DNA from 2 places in the Pectobacterium peruviense genome. Region 2 is predicted to be linked to the other one. Evidence: predicted binding sites of a transcription regulator. Region 2 holds the regulator's gene; the other holds the start of a gene.

Region 1 (4,755 bases), 1.6 Mb from region 2:
ACCGCTCGCCAGCACCGCGTGTTTCGCACGCAGCGGAATATCGCGGTGATGGTGGCTATGAATCGCAATTTCTTGCGGAGACAGCGAAGCACGCACCGCGCGATCGCCCGGCATCACCATGCCACCCAATTGGCGAAAACGCTGTGACAGTGCCTGATGCAAACGTAACCCGAGTACTGACGGCGGTAATGTCGGTAACAGCAGCACCGGTTTACCTAACGCAGCAGCGAGTTCACGCACGATCTCAGGGCTGTCCAATCCCAGACAGGCTGGCATGATGATGGCATCGTTACCGTTAGCCAGAAGCGATAGCTCTTCCACCAGCGCCGCGCGGTTTTCTGGTCGATCCAGCACGCGGGCAATATTTACCGCGCGGAATTCGCTAGGGTTTTGACGCAACCGATCCAGCACGGGCAGTTTGAGTTCATCACTACGTGCCGCGATACCCTGCGTCTGAAGCCTGCCAGCCACAATTCGGGACTGAAAATCCAGAAAGCCCTCAATACCGGCAATGAGCGGATTGTCACCAAAATGGGAATTCGGCAGGCCACGCGTGACACCGTCAACCGGGCTTAGCCAGCATGCACGAAACTTACCTAACGGCGTCATACGCCAGTGGTTCTGCTGATGATTGCCCAACAGGGAGATATTGCTGCGTTCCAACAACGCCTCAACCTGTGGTAACAGTGCGGCAACTGCCGACGCCCCCATACGAGAATAAGGGTGATGAGGTGCCTGACGCGCCAGCTCGTCCAGCGCATCGAGCGCCTGGCTAACGGGCTGCCCGTCAGGGAGATGAGAAAGCAAATCCAGCGCACCGGAAGAAAAGTGCAGTGCATTCTGCCCAGCGCTGACAATCGCGCAGCGTTTTCCCTGTTCTGCCAAGCGGATACCGCAGGTCAGCCCTGCCAGTCCGCCGCCAATAATCACAACGTCATAGCGCATGACGATCCTCCTGACTGTCGCTGGCTGTCAAGCCGCACAATCCCTGATAAATCCAGCTGGTAAACTCGCTTTCGCGCAGCGCATTACCCCACGCGATGGGGCGAATGCCTTTCCAGCGTTCGTTCAAAAACTGGCTGAGCTGCGTAAGCGACTGCTCCGGCGTCGCGGTGCCCAGACGGCACAGCAGACCTGCCGCACGGCAGGCGCACAGCTCCCCCTGACAGGTGCCCATGCCAACACGAGTACGCCGACGTAAATCAATCAGGTTATTAACCTGCAACGATTCCACGGCGTAGCGCACTTCTCCCGCCGTCACGGCCTCACATTCGCACACCAGACTGCGGTCCAGACGTTCACCGGACAGCATTCGCCCAGCGCGTTCACCGTGGCGATAGATCGCCGAACCACGTAGCGGCGCAGAGAGCGGTTTTGCCGCGGGATACGCTGACAGAGCGTGGGGGGCGGTTTTCACTTCATTCAGCGATTCAGAACCGGGTAACGGCGTCTGCGCCGTCGAACAGGCGACGTCATGACTCAGCTTTTTGCAGATAGCGTCCGTCACCCATTCCGCCATCAGGCGATAGGTCATCAGCTTGCCGCCAGTGATGGTAATAAAACCTTCCAGCCCGTCGCGGCTAGCATGGTCGAGCAGCACAATGCCGCGACTCACGCTACGCCCGCTGGGATCGCTATCGTTGGCAACCAGCGGTCGGACGCCCGCATAGGCGCGTAGAATTCGCGTACTTGCCAGAGAGGGAGCCAGCATCGAACCTTCCCGCATCAGCGTTTCCACTTCAGCAGGCGTCACCAGCATATTGTCGATCTGATCGTAGTCGATGTGGGTTGAGGTGGTGCCAATCAGCGAAATGGTATCGCCCGGCACCAGAATGTCGGCATCTGCCGGTTTGCGACAACGGTTGATCACCATGTTGTTGATGCGGTGCCCAAGAATCAGCAGCGCGCCCTTTGCCGGGAACATGCGCACGCGCAGATCGGCATATTCTGCAATGTGCTGCCCCCAGATACCGCCAGCATTAACCACCACCTGCGCGTATATTTCTGTTTCTACACCTTTTTTATGGTCGAAAACGCGCACGCCGGTAATACGGTCACCCTGACGAATCAGCCCGATGACCTCATGATAGGTCAACACTTCCGCGCCGTGCTCACAGGCATCAATCATGTTGGCCGCTGTCAGGCGAAAAGGATCTACAGAGCCATCCGGCACGCGCACCGCGCCAATCAGTGTCGGGTTTGCTGCGGGTTCCAGCCGCAGCGCTTCCTGCGGATCCAGCGCCTGCGCGCCAATCCCAGCCTGCTGACAAGCGGTAATAAACTGCGCCTGCCAGCCAAGATCGTCTTCCGGCAAGGTGATAAACAGACCGTCGGTAGGCTCAATACAGTGCCGGGCGATCCGCCGAAGAATTTGGTTCTCTTCAATACATTCGCGGGCAGATTCACCATCCGTCACTGCATAACGGGCGCCGCTGTGTAATAAGCCGTGATTACGCCCGGTCGCACCGGTCGCAATATCATAACGTTCAAGTAACAGGCAGCGCAGTCCGCGCAGGGCACAGTCCCGTGCTGTACCCGCGCCCGTCGCACCACCGCCAATGACAACCACGTCAGTTTCACGCCAGTTCCCAGTGTTTTGCTTCATATTCTCGCTCCAGGCGGAGGATATAGAGGGTATGTATGTTGCTATTGGGACACAAAAAGAAGGGTTAATGTTTGATAAAGAGCAAAAACGAACACTAAACGAAAGCAAAGGGGAGTTTAAAAACAATAAGTGTGATTTGGGTCACTAAAACCACACTGTGGAATTTTCCGATTCTGTTAACATGAGCGCAAAAATCGTCACAGTTTCATAAAAGTGTAACATTAGCGTCATGAATCACACTCATTTGTACGCTAGCCCCTTACAATAACGTTCGTAATAGAACAAAAAAGCTATCGTTTTTTTTCGCATTGGAGATATCTATGCTGAGTATTTTTAGGCCCGCCGCCCACCAGCCACGCGTGTCGCAAGATCACGTCGATCCGCTCTATCGTCGCCTGCGTTGGCAGATTTTCATGGGGATCTTTTTTGGCTACGCCGCCTACTATCTGGTACGCAAAAACTTCACCTTGGCGATGCCTTATCTGATTGAACAGGGCTTCTCGCGCGGTGACCTTGGCTTTGCACTGTCCGGCATCTCCATCGCCTACGGTTTTTCCAAATTCATCATGGGTTCGGTCTCTGACCGTTCAAACCCACGGGTTTTCCTGCCTGCTGGTCTAATTTTGGCGGCTGCCGTCATGCTGTTCATGGGTTTTGTACCGTGGGCAACCTCCAGCATTGCCGTCATGTTCGTCCTGCTGTTCCTGTGCGGCTGGTTCCAGGGTATGGGCTGGCCACCGTGCGGACGTACTATGGTTCACTGGTGGTCACAGAAAGAACGTGGTGGCATCGTGTCCGTATGGAACTGCGCGCATAACGTCGGCGGCGGGCTTCCACCTCTGCTCTTCCTACTGGGTATGGCCTGGTTTAACGACTGGAAAGCAGCACTCTACATGCCTGCTTTCGCCGCCATTCTGGTTGCACTCATCGCATTTGCCTTAATGCGTGATACCCCGCAATCCTGTGGCCTACCGTCAGTTGAAGAGTACAAAAACGACTATCCGGTTGATTACAATGAAAAAGACGAAGAAGAACTGACAGCTAAGCAGATCTTCATGCAGTACGTTTTCCCGAACAAACTGTTGTGGTACATCGCTATCGCCAACGTCTTCGTTTACCTGCTGCGTTACGGCATCCTCGACTGGTCACCGACTTACCTGAAAGAAGTTAAACACTTCGCACTGGATAAATCGTCCTGGGCGTACTTCCTGTATGAATACGCGGGTATTCCGGGCACGCTGCTGTGCGGCTGGATGTCTGATAAGGTGTTCAAAGGTAACCGTGGTGCAACGGGCGTATTCTTCATGGTACTCGTTACCATCGCCACCATCGTTTACTGGATGAACCCAGCCGGTAATCCGGGTGTGGATATGGCATGTATGATCGTCATCGGCTTCCTGATTTACGGACCGGTTATGCTTATCGGTCTGCACGCGCTGGAACTGGCACCGAAGAAAGCGGCAGGCACAGCGGCAGGCTTCACCGGTCTGTTCGGCTACCTCGGTGGCTCCGTTGCCGCCAGCGCCATCGTCGGCTACACCGTTGACTTCTTCGGTTGGGACGGCGGCTTCATGGTGATGATTGGCGGCAGCATTATGGCTGTGCTTCTGTTGATTGTTGTTATGCTGAATGAGAAAAAACATAAAGCAGAGTTAGCCAATCGCGCCTAACCCGCTCTTGTAAGCATCCCTCTGGCGGCGTCCTGATGACGCCGCCTTTCTCTCAACAGAAAGAGGTTTGATCGCATGAACGTTACCGTAACATCTCTGATCTCCGCCCTCGCGCTCTCCGTTTCCTTTAGTGCTTCTAGTAACGCCGACACTTCCGCTTCATCAACCGATAAAATTGTCATTGCCCACCGTGGTGCCAGCGGTTATCTGCCTGAGCATACGCTTCCGGCGAAGGCGATGGCCTACGCTCAGGGTGCCGATTATCTGGAACAGGATTTGGTACTCACTAAAGATAACGCGCTTATTGTCCTGCACGATCACTATCTGGATCGCGTTACCGATGTGGCAGAACGTTTCCCACAGCGTGCCCGCAAAGATGGACGTTTTTACGCTATCGACTTTACGCTGAAAGAGATCAAATCACTGAAATTCACCGAAGGGTTCGACATCAAAGACGGCAAGCAGGTACAGAGCTACCCA
Region 2 (4,755 bases):
GCGTGTTGGTGAGCTGCGTTTGCCGCAGCGTCAATTGCTCAAACCAGCGTAGCGTAGTCAGTGCTTGCTCACGCTCGGCGTTGCCCTGTTGCTCTTGCTGGAGCAGCTCGGCAAGCTGTGTTTCTACCTGCTGACGCTGCTCATCGGTCAACAGTTGAATACCTGACGCGCGCGCCTGTAGCGTGCTCAGTGCTACGGTTGCCTGTTTGTGTTTTTCATAGACGCGTTCGGAAATCAGTCCGTAAATATCCGTACCGGTTAGTTCTTCCAGTAGTTCCGCTCTGTCGTCTGCTTTTGCGTTGAGGAACGCGGCAAATTGCCCCTGCGACAACATCATAGATCGTGTAAAACGGCCAAAATCCAGTCCAGTGAGCTGCGTGGTCATCTCTTTCTTATCATTGAGCTTTTCACACAGGATTTTGCCACTTTCAATGAGGGCGAGTTCGGCCTTGGGGGCCTGTAAATTACCATCCGGCGAATTTCTAGCCCGACGCTGGCTCCAGAAGGCGCGATATCCGACGCCTTTAACTTCAAACTCTACTTCGGCGAGACACTCTGCCGTGTTGCGGGTCATCAGATCGTTATTACCAGCGGAAAGTTGACCCAACCGTGGTGTTTCGTGATACAGCGCCAGACAGATGGCATCGAGCAGCGTGGTTTTTCCTGCCCCGGTTGGGCCGGTAATCGCAAATAAGCCGTTGCTGGAAAATGGCTCCTGCGTGAAGTCGATCTTCCATTCGCCTTTCAGCGCGTTGAGATTCTTTAAGCGCAGACTGAGGATTTTCATTTGGCAGACTCGCTATTTTCCAATTCATCAATAACCTGATTAAACAGCGTGCGCACACGCTGTTGGCGACCGTCTTCCATTTCTGTCTCCGTTGCCAGACGACGTTCAAAAACGTCATGCACGCTCAATTCGTTTAGCGTTTCTTTGTCCTGTCGGGTCATCGCCTGCAAACGCTGTTCGCGCGTGCGGCGCAGCAGAAGTACCTCAACGGGCAGGTTCTCGGTCATCGCCTGAACGCGCTTTTGCATGTCGCTCAGATAATCCTGCGTGCTGAGTTCGATACCCAGCCACACGGGTTTATCGCCCTGATAGTTCTCGAAGGCGGACAGCTGTTGTTCAATGTCACTCAGACTGCCTTTAATCAACTGCATCGGCTGGGTTACGGGAATGGGCAGTAGATCTATTTTCGGCGGCGCATCGGGTATAAAACTGACCAGACAAACGGATTTCTCGCTGCCGAGTTCATCAAAACTCAGCGGAATGGGGGAGCCGCTGTAGCGAATGTGCTCACTTTGGGTCACGCGCTGCGGGCGGTGAATATGCCCGAGGGCGATATAATCCGCAGGGGGAAAAGCCTGAGCAGGGAAGGCATCAAGCGTACCAATGTAGATATCGCGCACGGATTCCGAAGCGGTTGCACCAATCGTCGTCAGATGACCGGTTGCAATAATCGGTAGCGGTAAGCCAAGCTCATCGCGTTTTTGGCAAGCCAACTGGTAACACTGCTGGTAATGCGCGGTAATCGCTTCCTGTAGCGCGAGCTGTTTTTCATCACCGGATTGTCCGGCTTTGCTGGTTAGTACATCGCGCGGACGTAAAAAAGGAATCGCACAGAGCAGTGCGCCGGGCTGCCGCTGACGGTTTTCCAGCAGGAGCACCTGCTGGGCAGGATCGTCGCTGGCGCAGGCAATCACCCGCGTATTCAAGCAGGCCAGCAAACCGCGGGATTCATTCAGCATCGCGACGGAATCATGGTTGCCGCCGAGAATGACAAGCTGGCAGCCTGTGCGCTGTAGTTCTACCACGAAGCTATAATACATTTCCCGCGCATAGCTGGGAGGCGAACCGTTATCAAAAATATCGCCTGCGACTATAATGGCATCGACGTGGTGGTGTTCCACCTGAGCGATAAGCCAATGCAGAAAAGCCTGATGCTCAGCAGCGCGGCTTTTGGTATAAAAATATTGCCCTAAATGCCAATCGGCGGTGTGGATAATGCGCATCGTGCTCTCTCGATATTCATGCCGTGCGGCGTTGGATGACGTTGTCATTGTCCATTATGTGAAATGGTGTGTCGTCGCGATGGTGCTTTGTCACCGTAATGCCATGATTATATATAGCAGGGATGACGGCTGTCGCGGTGGAATCAAGAGTTTGGAAAGCGGCTCGAAAAATAGGATGTACGCGCTGTAACATCATGCGACGGAGGGCAGTGCGTTTTTCATAAATCTGTCATAAAACTGACGCATAATGCCTTTCGCCTGCTAACAGCGACGATGATTAACGACAGGATTAACAATGGCAAAACGCATATTAGTCGTGGAAGATGAAGCACCCATTCGTGAAATGGTCTGCTTTGTACTGGAACAAAATGGTTATCAACCCGTTGAAGCCGAAGATTATGACAGCGCGGTAACGCAACTGTCGGAGCCTTTCCCTGAACTGGTGTTATTGGACTGGATGCTGCCAGGAGGTTCGGGCCTGCAATTCATCAAGCATATGAAGCGCGAAGCACTGACGCGTGATATTCCGGTAATGATGTTGACCGCGCGTGGCGAAGAAGAAGACCGCGTGCGTGGGCTTGAAGTGGGGGCGGATGATTACATTACTAAGCCGTTTTCACCCAAAGAATTAGTGGCGCGTATCAAAGCCGTTATGCGCCGAATTTCACCGATGGCGGTGGAAGAAGTGATCGAAATGCGTGGCCTGAGCCTCGACCCTTCGTCGCATCGTGTGACGACCGAAGAGCACGCCTTGGATATGGGGCCGACGGAATTTAAATTGCTGCATTTCTTTATGACGCATCCTGAACGTGTTTATAGCCGGGAGCAGTTGCTGAATCACGTTTGGGGCACTAACGTTTATGTTGAAGATCGTACTGTCGACGTCCATATTCGTCGCCTGCGTAAAGCGCTGGAAACCAGCGGACATGACAAAATGGTGCAAACCGTTCGGGGAACGGGCTACCGTTTTTCAACGCGTTACTGAGGTGGTCGTAACCGGAGAAACACTAACGTGCTAGAACGTTTATCCTGGAAAAGGCTGGCATTGGAGCTAGCTTTTTTTTGTTTACCCGCGCTACTGCTGGGGCTGATTTTTGGCTATCTGCCCTGGTTTCTGCTGGTCGCCGTTTTAGGCCTGCTTTGCTGGAATTTTTATAACCAGCTCAAACTTTCTTATTGGCTGTGGGTTGACCGCAGTATGACGCCGCCGCCCGGTCGCTGGAGCTGGGAGCCGCTGTTTTACGGGCTCTATCAGATGCAGTTGCGTAACCGACGCCGACGCCGGGAACTGGCGCTCCTGATCAAACGGTTTCGCAGCGGTGCTGAATCCTTGCCGGATGCCGTGGTGATCACCACCGAAGAGGGGACGATCTTCTGGTGTAACCATCTGGCGCAGCACCTGCTCAATTTCCGCTGGCCGGAAGATAACGGTCAGAATATCCTCAACTTATTGCGCTATCCTGAATTTACGAATTACATGAAAGGACAGGATTTTAGCCGTCCTCTCACGCTGCAATTGAATAATTCCCACCATGTTGAATTCCGCGTGATGCCTTATTCTGAAGGGCAGCTGCTGATGGTGGTGCGTGATATTACGCAAATGCACCAGCTCGAAGGGGCCAGACGTAACTTTTTTGCCAATGTAAGTCATGAGCTGAGAACCCCGCTGACGGTGTTGCAGGGCTATCTGGAAATGATGCAGGAAGAAACGCTGGATGCGGCGCTACGCGGGAAAGCGTTGAGTACCATGCAGGAGCAGACCCGACGCATGGACGGGCTGGTCAAACAACTGCTGACGTTGTCCCGCATTGAAGCGGCGACGGCGATCGATCTGAATGAAAAAGTCGATATTCCACTGATGCTGCGCGTGTTGCAGCGTGAAGCGCAGACCCTGAGTCAGGGGCGTCATGAAATCGTCTTTCGTGTGAATGAAAATCTCCGTGTGTTTGGCAACGAAGAACAGCTGCGCAGCGCGGTATCTAATCTGGTGTATAACGCGGTCAACCATACGCCAGAGGGAACACGTATCGAAGTCTGCTGGCAGAAGATCCCACAAGGTGCGCAATTTCAGGTCAGCGATAACGGGCCGGGGATTGCCGCCGAGCATTTGCCGCGTCTGACTGAACGTTTTTATCGCGTGGATAAAGCGCGCTCGCGACAGACGGGTGGCAGCGGGCTGGGGCTAGCGATTGTTAAGCATGCGCTTAGCCATCATGATTCCCGTTTGGAAATCATGAGTGAGGATGGTCTGGGGTCACGTTTTGTCTTTACGTTGCCGAATCGGTTGATTGTCCCTACCTCTCTGGCTGAAAATACGGTGAAACCTTCAGCCTGACGGAAAATGCTATCCATGAAATCCGCCATACGTATTGCGAGCGCTTTTTTATTGCTGTTCAGCGCGTTTTGCTTCGCGCAGCCTCGCCAGATGCTGGCGGGTAACCTCTCCAGCGCGGGGTCGGATACGCTGGCTAACCTGATGGCCTTTTGGGCGGCGGATTTCAGCCAGCATTATCCGAACGTGAATTTACAGATTCAGGCCGCAGGGTCATCCTCCGCGCCAACGTCTCTGGCATCAGGAGCCGCGCAGCTTGGGCCAATGAGCCGGGCGATGAAGGCCAGCGAAATTGAGGCGTTCGTCCAGCATTATGGCTATCCGCCGCTGGCTGTGCCGGTGGCAATGGATGCGCTGGTTGTGTTGGTTAATCAGGATAACCCTCTGTCAGGGCTGAATTTGTCACAGCTGGA

Evidence for each region. The regulator PhoB, encoded in region 2, activates phosphate uptake and scavenging genes when phosphate is short. The targets are predictions, from matches to a motif close to CTGTCATAAAACTGNCNNAT.
Region 1: glpT (glycerol-3-phosphate transporter) is a predicted target of PhoB. The motif match lies at 2,808-2,827, and genes of this name have one in related genera.

Annotation. Positions count from the first base shown of each region.
Region 1 covers NZ_CP161826.1:352,265-357,019, reverse strand. Annotated here, with positions in the region: gene glpB (glycerol-3-phosphate dehydrogenase subunit GlpB) at 1-945, opposite strand, end outside; gene glpA (anaerobic glycerol-3-phosphate dehydrogenase subunit A) at 935-2,605, opposite strand; gene glpT (glycerol-3-phosphate transporter) at 2,926-4,275, shown strand; gene glpQ (glycerophosphodiester phosphodiesterase) at 4,351-4,755, shown strand, end outside.
Region 2 covers NZ_CP161826.1:3,688,746-3,693,500, reverse strand. Annotated here, with positions in the region: gene DUT67_RS16740 (SbcC/MukB-like Walker B domain-containing protein) at 1-787, opposite strand, end outside; gene sbcD (exonuclease subunit SbcD) at 784-2,010, opposite strand; gene phoB (phosphate response regulator transcription factor PhoB) at 2,306-2,995, shown strand; gene phoR (phosphate regulon sensor histidine kinase PhoR) at 3,023-4,345, shown strand; gene DUT67_RS16720 (PstS family phosphate ABC transporter substrate-binding protein) at 4,361-4,755, shown strand, end outside.